One region of the Actinoalloteichus hymeniacidonis genome, then DNA from elsewhere that is predicted to be linked to it. Evidence: predicted binding sites of a transcription regulator. Region 1 holds the regulator's gene; each other region holds the start of a gene.
What was found. Region 1 encodes LexA, which represses DNA repair genes until DNA is damaged. Its sites were predicted from a motif close to CGAACACGTGTTCG; they were not measured.

Region 1 (3,767 bases):
TCGAGCTCGCTCAGCTGCGTTACCTGCTGCCGAGGTTGCGTGGTTGGGGTGACGCGATGTCCCGGCAGGCGGGTGGCCAGATGGGCAACGGCGGTATCGGAACCCGTGGCCCAGGCGAGACCAAGCTCGAGACCGACCGCAGGCGGATTCACAAGCGGATCTCGAAGCTTCGGCGCGAGATCGGTGCGATGGGCAAGGTGCGGGAGACCAAGCGCGGCCGTCGGATCGCCAACGAGGTGCCCAGCGTGGCCATCGCGGGTTACACCAACGCGGGCAAGTCGAGTCTGCTCAACGCCATCACCGGCGCAGGCGTGCTCGTCGAGGATGCGCTCTTCGCGACCCTGGATCCGACCACCCGCCGAGGAACGATCCCAGACGGCAGGACGGTGACCTTCACCGACACCGTCGGCTTCGTCCGACACCTTCCGCATCAGCTGGTCGATGCGTTCCACTCGACGCTGGAGGAGGTCGGCCAGTCCGATCTGCTGATCCACGTGGTCGATGGCGCCGATCCGATGCCGGAGCGTCAGGTGTCCTCGGTGCGCGACGTGCTTGCGGAGATCACCAAGGATCGCGACGACCCGATGCCGCAGGAACTCCTGGTGGTCAACAAGACCGACGCCGCCGACGAGGTGGCGATCGCGCGCTTGCGGCATCTGTTCCCGGACGCAGTCTTCGTCTCCGCGCAGACCGGAGCGGGGATCGACGCACTCCAGGAACGGATCGCCGAGCTCATTCCTCGGCCGGATTCCCTGGTCGAGGTATTCGTGCCTTACACGAACGGTCGGCTCTCCGCGCGTATTCACGCCGAGGGCGAGGTCCTCGAGGAGCGACATTCTGATGAGGGCACGACGATTCGCGCCAGGGTCGGCGTCAGTCTCGCCGCAGAACTGGCCGACGCACTCGTGTAAGACGGCCCGGCGCCGGTTCCGATGGCTGTCGTTGCTGACGGCGTTGGGGCTGGTGGCGGGCTCACTGGGCGCGGGATCGATGGCATCGGCGTCCGTGGTGGTCCCGGAACCGGTGCCCTCCTGCGTGATCACCGACCCGGCGATCACCATGCTGTCGGGGTTGGTCTCCGATGGCGAGCACTGGTACGTGGTCAACGACCACGATCCCTTCGTGCAGGTCTTCGTGCTGAATCGGGATTGCTCCGTCGAGCGGGTCCTCACCACCGGAATCGACCACTATGACGTGGGCGATCTGGCGATGGCCCCGGACGGAGTGCTGTGGGTCGCCGAGACGGGTGACAATCGAATGCGGCGCGAGACCGTCGCATTGATCTCCGTGACTCCCGACGGTCAGTCCGCGCTGCACCGGCTCACCTATCCCGATGGGCCACGCGATGCGGAGGCATTGTTGATCGGCTCGGACGGAATTCCCTACATCGTCACCAAGGAATTGTTGGGACCCGCCGAGATCTATCGTCCCGCGCAGGCGTTGGAAAGCCCGGGCCCGGTGCCGTTGGAACGCGTCGGCTCGGTCCGGATCAGAGGCTCGAATACCCCTGGCGGGCCCATCCCGGGATTCGTGGGTTCCGTTGTGGTGACCGGGGGATCGGTTCATCCCGATGGCTCGGTCGTCGCCCTGCGGACCTACACCGACGCGTATCTGTTCGCAGCGCCCGACGGTGATGTGCCCACTGCTCTGGAGAACGAGCCGTTGCGCATTCCGCTGCCCGACGAGCCCCAAGGGGAGGCCGTCGCCATCGAGCCGGACGGGACCCTGCTCAGCGGCTCGGAGGGGGCGGACCAACCGATCCGAGCCGTCCCCGATGCCGTCGGGCTGCTTGCGGCGGAGCTGGAGCGTCGGGAGCCTGCGGCCGTTCCACCTCGCGAGGAGCCCACCGCGCCGTCGAACACCGAGCCGGAGGGGGCCGAGAGCGAACCAGCGCCTGCCGAGGCGCCGAGCGAACAGGAGTGGGGCGTCGTCCTGCTCGCCGGGGCCGTGGCATTGGGTCTGGTGTGGTGGTGGGGTCGGCGACGCTCCCGGCGTTGACCGGCTTCGACGTCCCCCGACGCGGGCGCTCATCCACCCGAACGGTGCTCTGGGGCCGCTAGGTGAGCTGGCAGCAGGTGTCAGAGCCTGCGCAGGACCGCGACCACCTTGCCGAGAATGCTCGCCTCGTCGCCGAGGATGGGCTCATAGGCGGCGTTGTGCGGCATCAGCCACACGTGGTCGTCCCGGCGCTTGAACGTCTTCACCGTGGCCTCGCCCTCGATCATCGCGGCCACGACGTCGCCGTTCTCCGCTGTGGGTTGCTGTCGGACGACGACCCAGTCGCCATCGGTGATCGCGGCGTCGATCATCGAGTCACCGGCCACCTTGAGTAGGAACAGCGATCCCTCCCCGACGATCTCCCTGGGCAGGGGGAAGACCTCCTCGATGGCCTGCTCGGCCAGAATGGGGCCACCTGCGGCGATCCGACCCAGCAGCGGCACGTAGACCGGGGCGCCGTCCGTCTCGGGCGCCGCGACGACGTCGGCGGCCTGGATCCGTTCGACCGGCAGCACTCCGACCGCACGGGGTCGGTTGGGGTCCCTACGGAGGTAGCCCTTGCGCTCCAGCGTCCTCAATTGGTGGGCGACCGAGGAGGTCGAGGTCAAACCGACTGCCTCGCCGATCTCGCGCACACTCGGCGGATATCCCTGCCGATCCACCCATTCACGGATGACCTCGAGTACTCGACGTTGCCTCGGAGTCAATTCCTCGACTGCGGTCAGGGTCTCGGACTGCTCGGATAGTGCACGCACCGTCGCGTTTTCGCGTTCGCCGCCGGTGTCCTGCGCCGTCGTCCTGCGTGCCATCTCGTGCCTCCCGGCCTGTCGCACAGGCCACGCTCTCGACACCCGTTATGGGGTGCCCGCCTTAGTCATTGGTGAGATCTTGAAGCCGTGAAGTGACCACAACGGTAACTCGCCTCCTTCGCAAGATCAAACACCTGTTCGAAGGAATTCTCCCGCTGGGCTGGCTCTGCCGCGAATGCGGTGGTAGAAATTCGAACGAGAGTTCTATCGAACACCTGTTCGAATATGAGAGATCTTCGTAGGAGGACTCGTGACCATCCCCTCCAACGCCGTGCGCCACCCGCTTCATCCCTCTGCGCTGCCCCGGCAGGAACGCGGTCGTGAGCAGGTACGACCGCGACGAGTCCGGCGTCCCACCGAGCGATTGCTGGCGAAGGGTACGGCCGTGCGCGATGAGCCGTCCTGCGCGGTGGGCATCGCTCGCGCCGGGCGCCGGGGTGTGGACCGTGTCGGTCGCCGGTCGTCTATGGCGGCCGTTGTCTGTGCCGTGGTGTCGGTGCTGCTCGTCCTCGGCATCCTCGGGCGAGTGACGCAGCCCATCCCGGTGAATTCCGTGCCGGCCGCGACGACTACCACGCTCGTCGGCGCGGGAGAGACGCTGTGGTCGATCGCCAGGCGTACCGTTCCCGAGAGCCCGCAGGGTGAGGTCGTGGCCAGGATCAAGCTGCTCAACGGGCCCGATGCCGCCGACTTACGCGTCGGTCGAGTGCTGCGCGTTCCGGCGGGAACGGGCGTCGGGAACCACTGATCGAGGGCTGCGCGCGTCGGCTGTCGACACCGGCGTGGCGCACGGTCTGTCGACTTGCAATCCGATCCGGTGGAGCCTAGGTTCTACCCCAACATCTAGTGGTTGCACTTACTCAGTGGGTCCACAGGTTGGGTTTTGGCCACAGCTTGTACAGGCTTGGTGGCAGGAACGACACGGGCTGTTCTCGGCAACCGGATATGCAGAGGTGATGG
Region 2 (3,767 bases), 1.7 Mb from region 1:
AACGGACAGCTTGGCGACTCCGGAACCGAGGAGACGATCGCGGTGGCGCAGCAGGCCGCCACCGCGAGGGCACCGCAGTCCGATCCCGGTCCGACGCCCGATCTGCACGAGCTCGCCGAGGCACACGTGCTCGAACTGCGGGAGCGCTACGACTGGCGGGCGGGTTGGCACCGGCGGTTCTTCCGCATCAGCGGTATGTTGATCATCATCGGCAGTGCCTCGCTGCCCTTGTTCACCACGCTGGACTACGCGAACAAGGAGTTCGTGCTCTCGACGCTGGGCGTGGTGATCGCCCTGCTCACGGGGCTGCAGACCTTCTATCGCTGGGATCGATCGTGGGCGACGCTACGTGCCGCCGAATCCTCGTTGACCCAGCTGCACTGGGAATGGCTGCTCGAACAGGAGTCGGCCACCAGTCTCACGGGCGACGCAGTCGAGCAACAGCGCAGGGCGGCGACCGAAGCGCTGCTGGCCGGGGTACGGGAGGTCCGGGCGCGGGAGTCGGAGGACTACTTCGCCGAATTACGTTTCCCCTCGGCCCGGACCCGCTGAGGCGACGGCGGATCACTCAGCCGCCCGAGGCCGCTCCGGGCTCGTCGTCGGCGATTCGGTCGGCTGCCTGCTTGCGGCGTTCCCGTTTGCCTCGGGCCAGCTCGGTCGCCAGTGCGTCCAGCGGTTGGTTCCAGAAGCGCCGGTAGCGCTCCAGCCAGCCGTCGACCTCCCGCAGCGGCTCGGGGTCCACGGAGTAGAGCCTGCGGGCTCCCACGGCCCGCACCCGGGTGAAACCGTTTTCCCGCAGTACCCGAAGGTGCTGGGAGACCCCGGGCTGGGAGATGCCGAACTCCTGCTGGACCACCGTGCTGACCTCGCCCGCCGCCTGCTCTCCCTCGGCGAGAAGCTCCAGGATCCGGCGGCGTACCGGATCTCCCAGGACGTCGAACGCGTGCATGATCGCCCAGCCTTCCAACCTGGCTTCGGATAAGTCAAGCGTGAAATGCGGCAGGCGATCCCGGCCCGGGGCCGGTCCGCCGCGACCTGATCGACCATCCGTGACGGGTCGATCACGGCCGCGTTCGGACGGCGGGTCAGCCGGCGCTGGGCTGCTGCACGATGCCGATCAGATTGCCGCAGGTGTCGTCGAGGACGGCCATGATCACCGGCTGAGTCGGGTCCGGCGGGCTGACGAACTCGACGCCGAGGCCGCGCAGACGCTCGTACTCGGCGACCGCGTCCTCGACTCCGAAGATCGTGGCCGGGATGTTCGCCTCGCGCAGTGCCTGCTGATAGGTGCCCGCGATCGGGTTGCTGTTGGGCTCCAGGAGCAGCTCGACACCATCGGGGTCGGCGGGGGAGACGACAGTGAGCCAGCGTGCGCCGCCTGCGGGCTCGTCGGTCTTGGGCAGGAAGCCGAGGACACGCGTGTAGAAGTCGAGCGCCTTGGCTTGGTCGGCGACGAACAGGCTGGTGACGGTGATTCTGAGCATCGATTGCCTCCCGGTCGGGTGCGGCTGCTGGCTGATCTGGCGCTCCGGACTGCGCGGCACCGGGTCGGGCGGCGGTCGGAGCCACCCCAGGTTAATACCTGTAGCTTATATAAGCAAAGAATGATGCAACGCCGTCCGTCGCGGTCGTCCCGGGTGGACAGTGGACGGCTATTCGAATGTATGTTCGAATCCAGGGTATGCGGTGGGACGAGCGACGAATGGACGAAGGTGGTGCTCAGGCGCTGCCCTTGGAGGTGACCGGTCGGGGTGGCATCGCGCGGGGGAGCGGGCGTGGCGGTCTCCGGCTGCCGCCGCCGATTCCGATCGACGCCGGGACCGACGGCGAGGCGATGGCCATCGAGATCACGGCCAAGACCATCATCAACCGCGTCGCCCCGGGATCGCGGATGCCCTTCGGGTGGACGGTCAACCCGTATCGAGGCTGCGGGCATGCCTGCCGGTACTGCTTCGCACGCAACACCCACACCTACCTCGACCTCGACGCGGGCCACGACTTCGACAGCAAGATCATCGTCAAGGTCAACGCCGGATCGCTGCTGCGTCGAGAACTGGCGCACCCCCGCTGGCGCGGCGACTCGATCGCGATGGGCACCAACACCGACCCCTACCAGCGAGCCGAGGGCCGCTATGGGCTGATGCGCGAGATCATCACGGCGTTGCGCGACCGGGCCAACCCGTTCTCGATCCTCACCAAGGGCACCCTGATCCTGCGCGACCTCGACCTGATCGTCGATGCCGCCCGGCAGAGCGAGGTGTCCATCGCCGTATCGGTGGGCTCGGTCGACGAAGCGCTGTGGCGCTCGGTGGAACCGGGGACGCCCGCACCGCAACGCCGGTTGGACGTGGTCCGCCGCTTCGCCGATCGCGGTATCGCGGTCTCGGTGTTGATGGCCCCGATCCTGCCGGGACTCAGCGATGCGCCGGAACAGCTGGAGGAGACCGTGGCCGCGTTGGTCGACGCAGGGGCCGCCTCGGTCACTCCGCTGATCCTGCATCTGCGTCCCGGGGCCCGCGAGTGGTACCACCGCTGGCTGAGCAGTGATTTCCCCGGACTGCTGCCGTTGTACGAGGAGCTCTATCGGGCGAGCAGCTACGCCCCGAAGTCCTATCAGCAGCGGATCACCGAGCAGGTACGCGGCATGGTCGCCGCGCGGGGGCTGCGGCCGAGATCCCGGCCGCGTGCCGTCGAGCCGCCACCCACGACCGGCGACCAGCTCACCCTGCTGTAGCCGAGGGCGGCGAGTCTTCGGCCCGCCGCCCTCGGTTCGATGTCGCCGGGGGAATCACCCGCCCGAGGGCTGGGCTCCCGCCTGCTCGCCGATCTGGATGCCACGGCCGTTGGTGCCCAGATAGACCCGCCCATAGACGCGGGGGTCGCCGCTGAGCGCCTCGCCCATGTTGCCGAACTGATGCTGGTCGTCGTTGATACGGACCCAGGCACCGCCCGCATCGTCGGAGCGGAACACGCCTTCGACGCCGTCGACCTCGCCGACCAGGTACAGCGCCGGGTGGTCCTGCCCGGGGGCCGCCGCACCATGTGCGATGTTGCGTGCATTGGCGACGCCTGCCACCTCGGTGAACGTCGCACCGCCGTCGGTGGAGCGGACCAGCCCGCCGTCGCCCGCGAGCCAGATCTCACCCGCCCGCTCCGGCAGCGTCGTGAACTTGACGTTCCCGGTGGGCAGCCCCGAGGCGCCTGCGGTGAAGCTTGCGCCGCCGTCGGTGCTCACATAGAACCGCCCGTCGGCCGCCCCGTAGAAGGTGTCCGGGTCGACGCGATCCGCCTCGACCACTGCCCCGTTCGGGATACCCGTGGCGGCGGTCCAGGAGCTGCCGCTGTTGTCTCCACGGTGCACTCCGGCGCCCTCCGGGCTCCACACGACGGAATTGCCGTCGGCTGCGGCGGCGATGGTCCCGCCGCCGGTCACACCGCTGGGCTCACTGCTGGCCGGATACCAGCTGGAACCGCCGTCATTGGAGAACGCCGCCCGGCTGACCCCGTCGGCATGGCCGGACCGCACCACGAAATCCGGGTTGTTCTCGGCGAAGTCCAGGCTGGTGGTGCTGCTGAAGTTCGGGCTGGAGAACATCCGCTCGGGAACGGCGTCCAGGTCGTCGTGCCGGAAGCCTGCGATGTCGCCCAGTGCGCTGAGCAACGGCGCCCCGCTGGGCGGGCTGGCGAGATCGAGGACCGCGGTCTCCTCCAGGCCGCCGACCATCGGTTCGATGGTGATCTGACCACCCGCATCCCAGTCGGAAAGG
Region 3 (3,767 bases), 3.2 Mb from region 1:
TGCGGTGCGGGCGCGCTGGGCGGCAACGACGGTTGGCTGGCATTGGCGCCCGCCGATCTCGCCGAGCTGGTGCTCCCGCCTCCCGTCGAGGACCCGGGTCTCGACACCGAACTGCATCGGGCGGTGCTCGCGGCGTTGGAACCGGGCGGGCTGTTCTTCCGCACCCTGGTAGACCGGCTCGGCACGTGGACGGCGGAGCGCGGCGAGCCACGTCACGCGGAGGGCGAGGTCGTCACGGCGCTGTGGGAACTCGTCTGGGCGGGGTTGGTCACCAACGACACGCTGGCCGGACTGCGCGCGCTGATCTCCGGTGGCGGCGCCACCCACCGAGCCCGACCGGTATCGCCCCGAGGTCGCCGTTCCGGGCTGCGGGCCACCCGACATGGCAGGCCGCTGTCCGGCACCGGCGGGCCGCCCACGGTCGCGGGTCGCTGGTCGTTGGCGCCCGTCCGGGTGACCGATCCGACCCGGCGGGCACATGCCCAGGCCGAGGCGCTGCTGGCTCGGCACGGCGTGCTCACCAGGGGCTCCGTGGAGGGCGAACGGGTGCCGGGTGGTTTCGCCGGGGTGTATCGGGTGCTGCGGGCGATGGAGGAATCCGGTCGGTGCAGGCGTGGTCTGCTGGTCCGGGGCCCGAGCGGTGCCCAGTTCGCAATGCCCGGCGCGGTGGACGGGCTGCGCGAGTGGTCCAGGGAAGCAGGCCGGTACAGGAGTGCGCCGGGGGCACTGGTGCTGGCGGCGGCCGACCCGGCGCAGCCGTATGGCGCCGCCCTGGGCTGGCCGACCCCGATCGGCGCCGGTGCCCACCGCCCGGGTCGGAAGGCGGGCGCGCTGGTCGTCTCGGTCGATGGCGAGGCGGTGCTGTACGTGGAGCGCGGCGGACGATCCCTGTTGTCGTTCACCGAAGAGCAGCGGGAGTTGCGGCTGGCGGCGTCGGCGTTGGTGGCGGTCGTCCGCTCGGGCCGCGTCGAGCCCTTGGTGCTCACCAGGACCGATGGGGAGCAGGCGTTGGGCTCGCGGCTGGCCGCCGTGCTGACCGAGGCGGGTTTCCGCAGCACCCCGAAGGGGCTGCGGCTACGCGGCTGACCTCACCGGTCTTCGATCGGCCCGGAGACTCGTCGGCAATCCGGTGTGGCCGTTCGGGGCGACGCGGCGCTGCGTCGCCCCGAACGGTCGTCACCTGGTGGCCACGCTGAGCAGCACCCAGAACTGGGCGATGGCGTCGGCGTCGCCCTCGAAGCGGACGGTCCAGTCCGGCAGCCTGCCCCACAACCACAGGTAGACCGAGAATGGATCGCCGGAGACCGTCGCGTCGACCGGCCCGACCGCATTCGGATCGACCGCCCGCACTCGGGTGCCGGTCGGGCCGGCATAGGCCACCCAGGCCCGGCCGCCGGTCCGCACGGCCACCGTCGCCGCGCGGGACGCGGTGATCGCCAACTCGCCGAGCTGGTGGTCGAACCACAGGGTCAGTACCTCGTCGACGCCGTCCACCGCGATGTCGGTGTCGACGTGGTCCCGCCGGAGTCCGGCCGCGGCCTGCACGTCGACCCGGTGCACGATCGTCTCGTGGGTCAACCGGCGGGCCCAGAAACCGAAGCTGGCATCGGCGGGCCACCAGGTGGCGCACCGTTCCTCCGGCCGGTGGGCGGACAGCTCCCCGGAGACCTCGGCGAGTCCGGCGCGCAGGTAGGCGGCCAATCGGGCCGAATCGCCGGGAATCGACGACCTGATTCCACTCGATGGGGTGACTTCTCGGTTGTTCGGGAGGCGGGTCTGATCGGCGGTGGACCGATAGACGTCGCCGAGATGCTGCACCGTCTCGGCGAGGGTCAGGCCGGGGCAGCCGGGAACCGGGCTGTCGCCGGGGGCACTGTCCACGCAGGACGCCAGTCGTTCTCCGTCGATGCACATGACGTCGAGGAACCGTTCGTAGTCGATGGCCGTCACTCGCCTCATCGCCGCCTCCCGTATACCGCCGCCTCGGCCAGCAGGGTGAACTCGTGGACCTGACGTTCGAGGTCATCGGCGTCGCGAACCGACACGATGTCGCGCTCGCCGTCCTGCACGGCGGCCCGGCGAGCGGCGTAGGACTCGAAGAACCCCGCCCACTCGGCCAATCCGGGTGCGACCCCGGCCAGCAGGCCCCACACGCTGCGCGGCCTGCCGAGCCCCGGCTCCGGGCGGGCCCTGGTGGCGAGCACGGCCGCGCCGGACCGCAGCGCGCTCAGGTAGGCCGCGAGGAAGCGGTCGTGATGGTCGGCGGCGACTCTCGCCTCGGCCAGAGCGAGGCGGGCCTGCCGAAGGAGGTCGAGCGCCGAGGGGGGAGGTACGGGGACACGCCGCGCGGCAGGAACCGTCCCGAGCGCAAGAGCCTGATCGGCGGGCTCGGGACGGGTCACGACGGAGTCGAATCGGACGAACACGGCGGCCTCCGGAGATAGCTTGCTCGCGAGGACGAGTCAGAACAGAATTCGAACTGATGTTCGAATGCCTCCACAGTAACCCGAGGTGCCGGCGGCGCGCCAGACGTGATCTGATGAATGGGTGAGCCCGATGGAGCACCCTGGTATACAGCGGGTCGCGGCGGCGTTGATCGCGGCAGGTCTCGACGAATCGGCACAGCGCATCCGGATCCTGGAATCCGATGTCAAAACGGCGGCCCAGGCGGCCGACGCGGTAGGCGTCGACGTCGGCGCCATCGCCAACAGCCTGATCTTCGACGCCGGTCCGGCTCCGTTGTTGGCGCTCACCTCCGGCGCGCATCGCGCCGACACCACGCTGCTGGCCTCCGCGATCGGAGCGCAGCAGGTCGGCCGCGCCAAGCCCGACTACGTCCGACTGCACACCGGCCAGGTGATCGGCGGTGTCTCCCCGGTCGGCCATCCCGTGCCGATCACCACGCTGATCGACGCCGCCCTCCAGCAGTACCCGGTGATCTGGGCGGCCGCAGGTCACCCCAAGGCCGTGTACCCCTCCACCTTCGAGGAGCTGGTCCGGCTGACCGGCGGCCGCGTGCTCGACGTCGCGGCGACCGGGAGTCCCACCTCGTGAGCGCAGCGGCAACCGCGGACTGGGAACGTCTCATCGAATTGTCACCCGAAGAGATGCAATCCCGACTCGGTGAGGCGCTGCACGTCTACGTCACCGCGATGCGGTACCCGCCCAGCGCCATGCACCATCGCGGGCCGACCTGGCTGGGACACGCCGCCCGAGAGGGCTGGCGCGGCGTCGCCGCCGTCGATCGCCGGGGCGACATGGTCGGCGTGGCCTACGGCTATCGGGGCGCCCCCGGCCAATGGTGGTACGAACAGGTGCACCACGGACTGCTCGACACCGGCGACGCCGATGGAGCGCGGTACTGGCTTCGCGACTACTTCGAACTCACCGAACTCCACGTCCTGCCGGGCACTCAGGGCCGGGGCATCGGCGAGGCCCTGCTGCGGATGCTGCTGGACGAGGCCATCGGCGCTCAGGTGCTGTTGTCCACCCCGGAGGGTCCGAGCCGGGCGTGGCAGTTGTACCGCCGAGTCGGGTTCGAGGACGTCCTGCGCAACTACCGCTTCGCGGGCGACCCACGCCCGTTCGCGGTGCTCGGCAGGCCGCTCCCGCTGGACTAGCGGCCCGGCCGCGACGCAGGCCCACCCGGGTGTTCAAACCCGCGCGGGCCTGCCCCTCGGCCGGATCGAGGACCTCGGAGAGCCGACTCAGAGCAGGGCGAGCTGGGCCCGAAGGTCGTCCAATCCGAGGCAACCCAGGTCGAGGGC
Region 4 (3,767 bases), 1.3 Mb from region 1:
GGGTCACCACGCTGCCGGTGCGCCCCCGCGCACGCAGTTGCCCGATGAGTTGGAAGGCACCCCAGAGATTCGTTCCCGTCGAGCCGCCGACCCTTCTGCCCAGGATGTCGGCGACGTACCGGATCGTCGCGATCGACGCCGCATCGGGGACCTTGATCATCCGGTCGATGACCTGGCCGACGAAGGACGGTTCGACCCTGGGCCGCCCGATGCCCTCGATCATCGAACCGCGATTGCCGACCAGCGCCGGATTCCCGGTCCGCCAGGCGTCGAAGAAGACGGAGTGCTCCGGGTCGACCACGGCCAGCCGGGTGTCGTGCCTGCGGTAGCGGATATAGCGTCCGATGGTCGCGCTGGTACCGCCGGTGCCCGCCCCGACCACGATCCAGGCGGGTTCGGGATGGGACTCCAGGGCCATCTGCTCGAACACCGATTCGGCGATGTTGTTGTTGCCCCGCCAGTCCGTGGCGCGCTCTGCGTGCGTGAACTGGTCCAGGTAGTGCCCATCGAGTTCGGTGGCGAGCCGTCTGGCCTCGCGGTAGATCGCATCCGGCGAGTCGACGAAATGACAGCGGCCGCCCTCGCGTTCGATCAGCGCGATCTTCTGTCTGCTCGTCGATCTCGGCATCACCGCGATGAAACGCAGGCCGAGCAGACGAGCGAAATACGCCTCCGATACGGCGGTGGAACCCGAGGACGCCTCGATGATGACGGTGTCCGCGTTGATCCACCCGTTGCAGAGCGCATAGAGGAACAGCGAACGGGCCAGCCGGTGTTTGAGTGAGCCGGTCGGATGGGTCGACTCGTCCTTGAGATAGAGGTCGATTCCCCAGTCCATCGGCAGCGGGTACCGCAGTAGATGGGTGTCCGCGCTGCGATTGGCATCCGCCTCGATGATGCGCACCGCCTCGCTGGCCCAGCTTCGGTTCACCGGGCTACAGCGATCGACAACGGTCACGGCGGCACTGTACTACCCGGTCCGGTGCCGCCGGGGCCGATCGGCCGACATCCCTACCCCATCTCGGCGCGGGTCCGGCGACCAGACCCGGAGCGCTCGGGGGCCGACTTCAGGGCGCGCTTGAGCCGCGTGGCCGATCCTCGCCGCGCAGCTGAGCCTCCAGCTCCTGCCGGGCGGCACGTCGACGCGCGGTGTACTCGTCGATGCCCACCGCGACCTTGGCCCGCAACGGTCGAAGCAGAACCAGCGACAACCCGAGGCCGAGCACCAGCGCGACCGCGAAGGCCACCAGCACGGGGGTGTCGATCATGATCAACAGGCCCGCCGGAACGGCCACCGCCAACAATCTGGCCGCCGTGTAGATCGTCAGATCGACGGCGAGTCTGCTCTTGCGGGCGGGCGCGGCGTCCTGCGGCGTTTCGGCCTCATCGGTGACCCTGCCGGCCACAGCATCATTCGAGCTCACGTCGTCGAGACTACGGATCGAGTCGAGCGGGTGTGGCGGCCCATTGCTCGTCGGGATCGTTCGGTCGGCCCTCGAAGCGAGTCGAGAGCACCACGGTGGTCCTGGTGCGGGCCACCCCCTCGATCCGCCGGAGTCGTCCCAGGGCGCGCTCCAGGTCGTCCATGGTCGCCACCCTGATCTTGACGACGAAGGCCTCGTCTCCCGCGACCGCGTAACAGGATTCGACCTCGGCGAGCCGCCCCAGCGCGTCGGCGATCTGCTCGTCGTCGCCCACATCACTGGGCTGGATGCCCACCAGCGCGGTCACCCCGAGTCCGACGGTCCTGGGGTCGACCACGGCGTGGTAGCCCGTGATCACGCCCGCGGATTCCAGTTTTCCCACCCGCTCATGGACTGCGGACGCGGACAATCCCACCTGTCTGCCCAGGTCCGCGTAGGTTGCGCGCCCGTTAACCCGTAGCGCCGCGATGATCCGCCGGTCCACACTGTCCATGCTTTGGGATTCTCCCGTACCGGTGACCGCTATCGACTCGCCCCTATGGGTGGCCGCGCAACGAGACGAACGCACGAGATCCGACGTCCGAACCGAGCAGTTCGTCCCTTACCTTCCCTTTACCTACGCACAAGCGTTCGAGTACCTGGGGGGCGAGCTGTCAGGATTGTTCCGGTAACGCCGGATTCATCAAGCGCCCACCGCCGGGTACCCGAACCGACCCGATGCCTCGGTTGGCGCTGCATTCTGGGGAGGTCACCTGTGACTGGGTCCGTCCAACACGTCGAGCAGTATTCCGCCGACCGGCTGCTGACCCCTGGCGAAGTCGCCTCGATGTTCCGCGTTGACCCGAAGACGGTGACCCGCTGGGCCACCGCCGGTCGGATCGGATCGATTCGGACGCCCGGCGGTCATCGCCGGTTTCGCGAATCCGAGGTGAAGGCCCTGTTGTCGAATCTCACGCGCGAAGCCAGCTCGCCGGTCACGCTGCACTGAGACGGATCGATAGACCGCCGCCGAACGCCGCCGAATAGCACGGTCGAGCAGGCAGCGGCGCGAACCCACACCTTCTCCTCCACCCCCACTGCCGGTGGGGGCCGACCGCGACTGTGCGGAGACGGGTTAACCTCGCAGGAGGAGAAGGAGGTGGCGCCCGTGCTGTACCTGCTCGCGGCGATCGGCGTGCTCAGTGTCGCCGTACTGCTGTGGCGTGCGTTCGCATCGGAACGGGTGGGAGCGACCAGGCCTCGTCAGCCTGGACCCCTCGCGCCCGATGATGATCCCGAGTTCCTCCGCAAGCTGGCGCAACAGCAGTGGGAGGACCGCATGCGCAAGCAACGCGGAACCGATCAGGACGAGGGAAACCCGCCCGCCTGACCAGGGCCGATCAGCCCGTGGTCGGCGGGCCCACCGTGGCCGGTCAGCTGGTACGTGCCCGGCTGACCGCCTGCGGGAAGTCGTCTGCCACCGTGGCGGCGAGTTCCAGCAGTCCCAGCCGGGTGTCCGGCGCGAGACGGTCCAATTCGATCTCCGCGCCCTCTTCGAGATGCGCGTCGAACGGAACCCGGCAGACCGCGCGGCAGCGGGCCGCGAAGTGCTGGGTGAGCTTGTCCAAGTCGACCTTGCCGGACCCCGGCCGCACCGAGTTGATCACCGCGACCGAGCGGGAGACCAGGTTGCGGTAGCCGTGCGCGTCCAGCCAGTCCAGCGTCGCCGAAGCGCTACGCGCCCCGTCGATGGAACCGGACGACACGATGATCAGCGAATCGGCGACGTCCAGCACGCCACGCATCGCCGAGTGCATCAGGCCGGTTCCGCAGTCGGTGAGGACCACGTTGTAGAAGTGTTCGAGCAGGGTCACCGAACGTCGGTAGTCGTCCTCGCTGAACGCCTCGGAGACCGCCGGATCCTGTTCGCTGGCCAGCACCTCGAGCCTGCTGGGGCCCTGCGAGGTGTAGGCACGCACATCGCTGTACTTGCGAATGCGCTGCGCGTCCCGCAACAGATGGCGGACCGTGGCGGTGGTCTCCAGCGGGATCTTCTGGCTCAGCGTTCCCCGGTCGGGGTTGGCGTCCACCGCGATCACCCGGTCACCCCGCAGCGAGGCGAAGGTCGATCCGAGCGTGGCCGTGGTGGTCGTCTTGCCGACGCCACCCTTGAGGCTCAACATCGCGATCTTGTAACAACCCTGCAGGGGCTGGTTGATCCGGGCGATCAGCTCGCGGCGCTTGCGCTCGGCGGGGCTCTCCCCGAGGTTCACGGTGTGGCCGCTGGCCTTGTAGAGCATCCGGCGCCAGCCGCCCTGCGGCGGTCGCTTGGCCTGCCGGAGCAATCGTGCCGAGGACAGGTCC

Region 2: a site for LexA is predicted at 1,658-1,671, ahead of BKA25_RS11685 (Rv2578c family radical SAM protein). Genes of this name have one in related genera too.
Region 3: a site for LexA is predicted at 2,476-2,489, ahead of BKA25_RS05710 (SAV_6107 family HEPN domain-containing protein). Genes of this name have one in related genera too.
Region 4: a site for LexA is predicted at 2,044-2,057, ahead of BKA25_RS24735 (BldC family transcriptional regulator). Genes of this name have one in related genera too.

What each region holds. Positions count from the first base shown of each region.
Region 1 covers NZ_JACHIS010000001.1:4,485,677-4,489,443, reverse strand. The annotation lists gene hflX (GTPase HflX) at 1-911, shown strand, start outside; gene BKA25_RS18640 (hypothetical protein) at 841-1,998, shown strand; gene lexA (transcriptional repressor LexA) at 2,079-2,807, opposite strand; gene BKA25_RS28455 (LysM peptidoglycan-binding domain-containing protein) at 3,058-3,555, shown strand.
Region 2 covers NZ_JACHIS010000001.1:2,811,317-2,815,083, forward strand. The annotation lists gene BKA25_RS11670 (DUF4231 domain-containing protein) at 1-552, shown strand, start outside; gene BKA25_RS11675 (ArsR/SmtB family transcription factor) at 569-949, opposite strand; gene BKA25_RS11680 (VOC family protein) at 1,086-1,484, opposite strand; gene BKA25_RS11685 (Rv2578c family radical SAM protein) at 1,703-2,734, shown strand; gene BKA25_RS11690 (WD40/YVTN/BNR-like repeat-containing protein) at 2,789-3,767, opposite strand, start outside.
Region 3 covers NZ_JACHIS010000001.1:1,258,963-1,262,729, reverse strand. The annotation lists gene BKA25_RS05720 (Lhr family helicase) at 1-1,086, shown strand, start outside; gene BKA25_RS05715 (maleylpyruvate isomerase N-terminal domain-containing protein) at 1,177-1,959, opposite strand; gene BKA25_RS05710 (SAV_6107 family HEPN domain-containing protein) at 1,956-2,426, opposite strand; gene BKA25_RS05705 (YbaK/EbsC family protein) at 2,557-3,054, shown strand; gene BKA25_RS05700 (GNAT family N-acetyltransferase) at 3,108-3,620, shown strand; gene BKA25_RS05695 (DUF885 domain-containing protein) at 3,708-3,767, opposite strand, start outside.
Region 4 covers NZ_JACHIS010000001.1:5,807,593-5,811,359, forward strand. The annotation lists gene cds1 (L-cysteine desulfhydrase Cds1) at 1-958, opposite strand, end outside; gene BKA25_RS24725 (DUF4229 domain-containing protein) at 1,068-1,424, opposite strand; gene BKA25_RS24730 (Lrp/AsnC family transcriptional regulator) at 1,435-1,917, opposite strand; gene BKA25_RS24735 (BldC family transcriptional regulator) at 2,179-2,412, shown strand; gene BKA25_RS24740 (hypothetical protein) at 2,572-2,793, shown strand; gene BKA25_RS24745 (MinD/ParA family ATP-binding protein) at 2,837-3,767, opposite strand, start outside.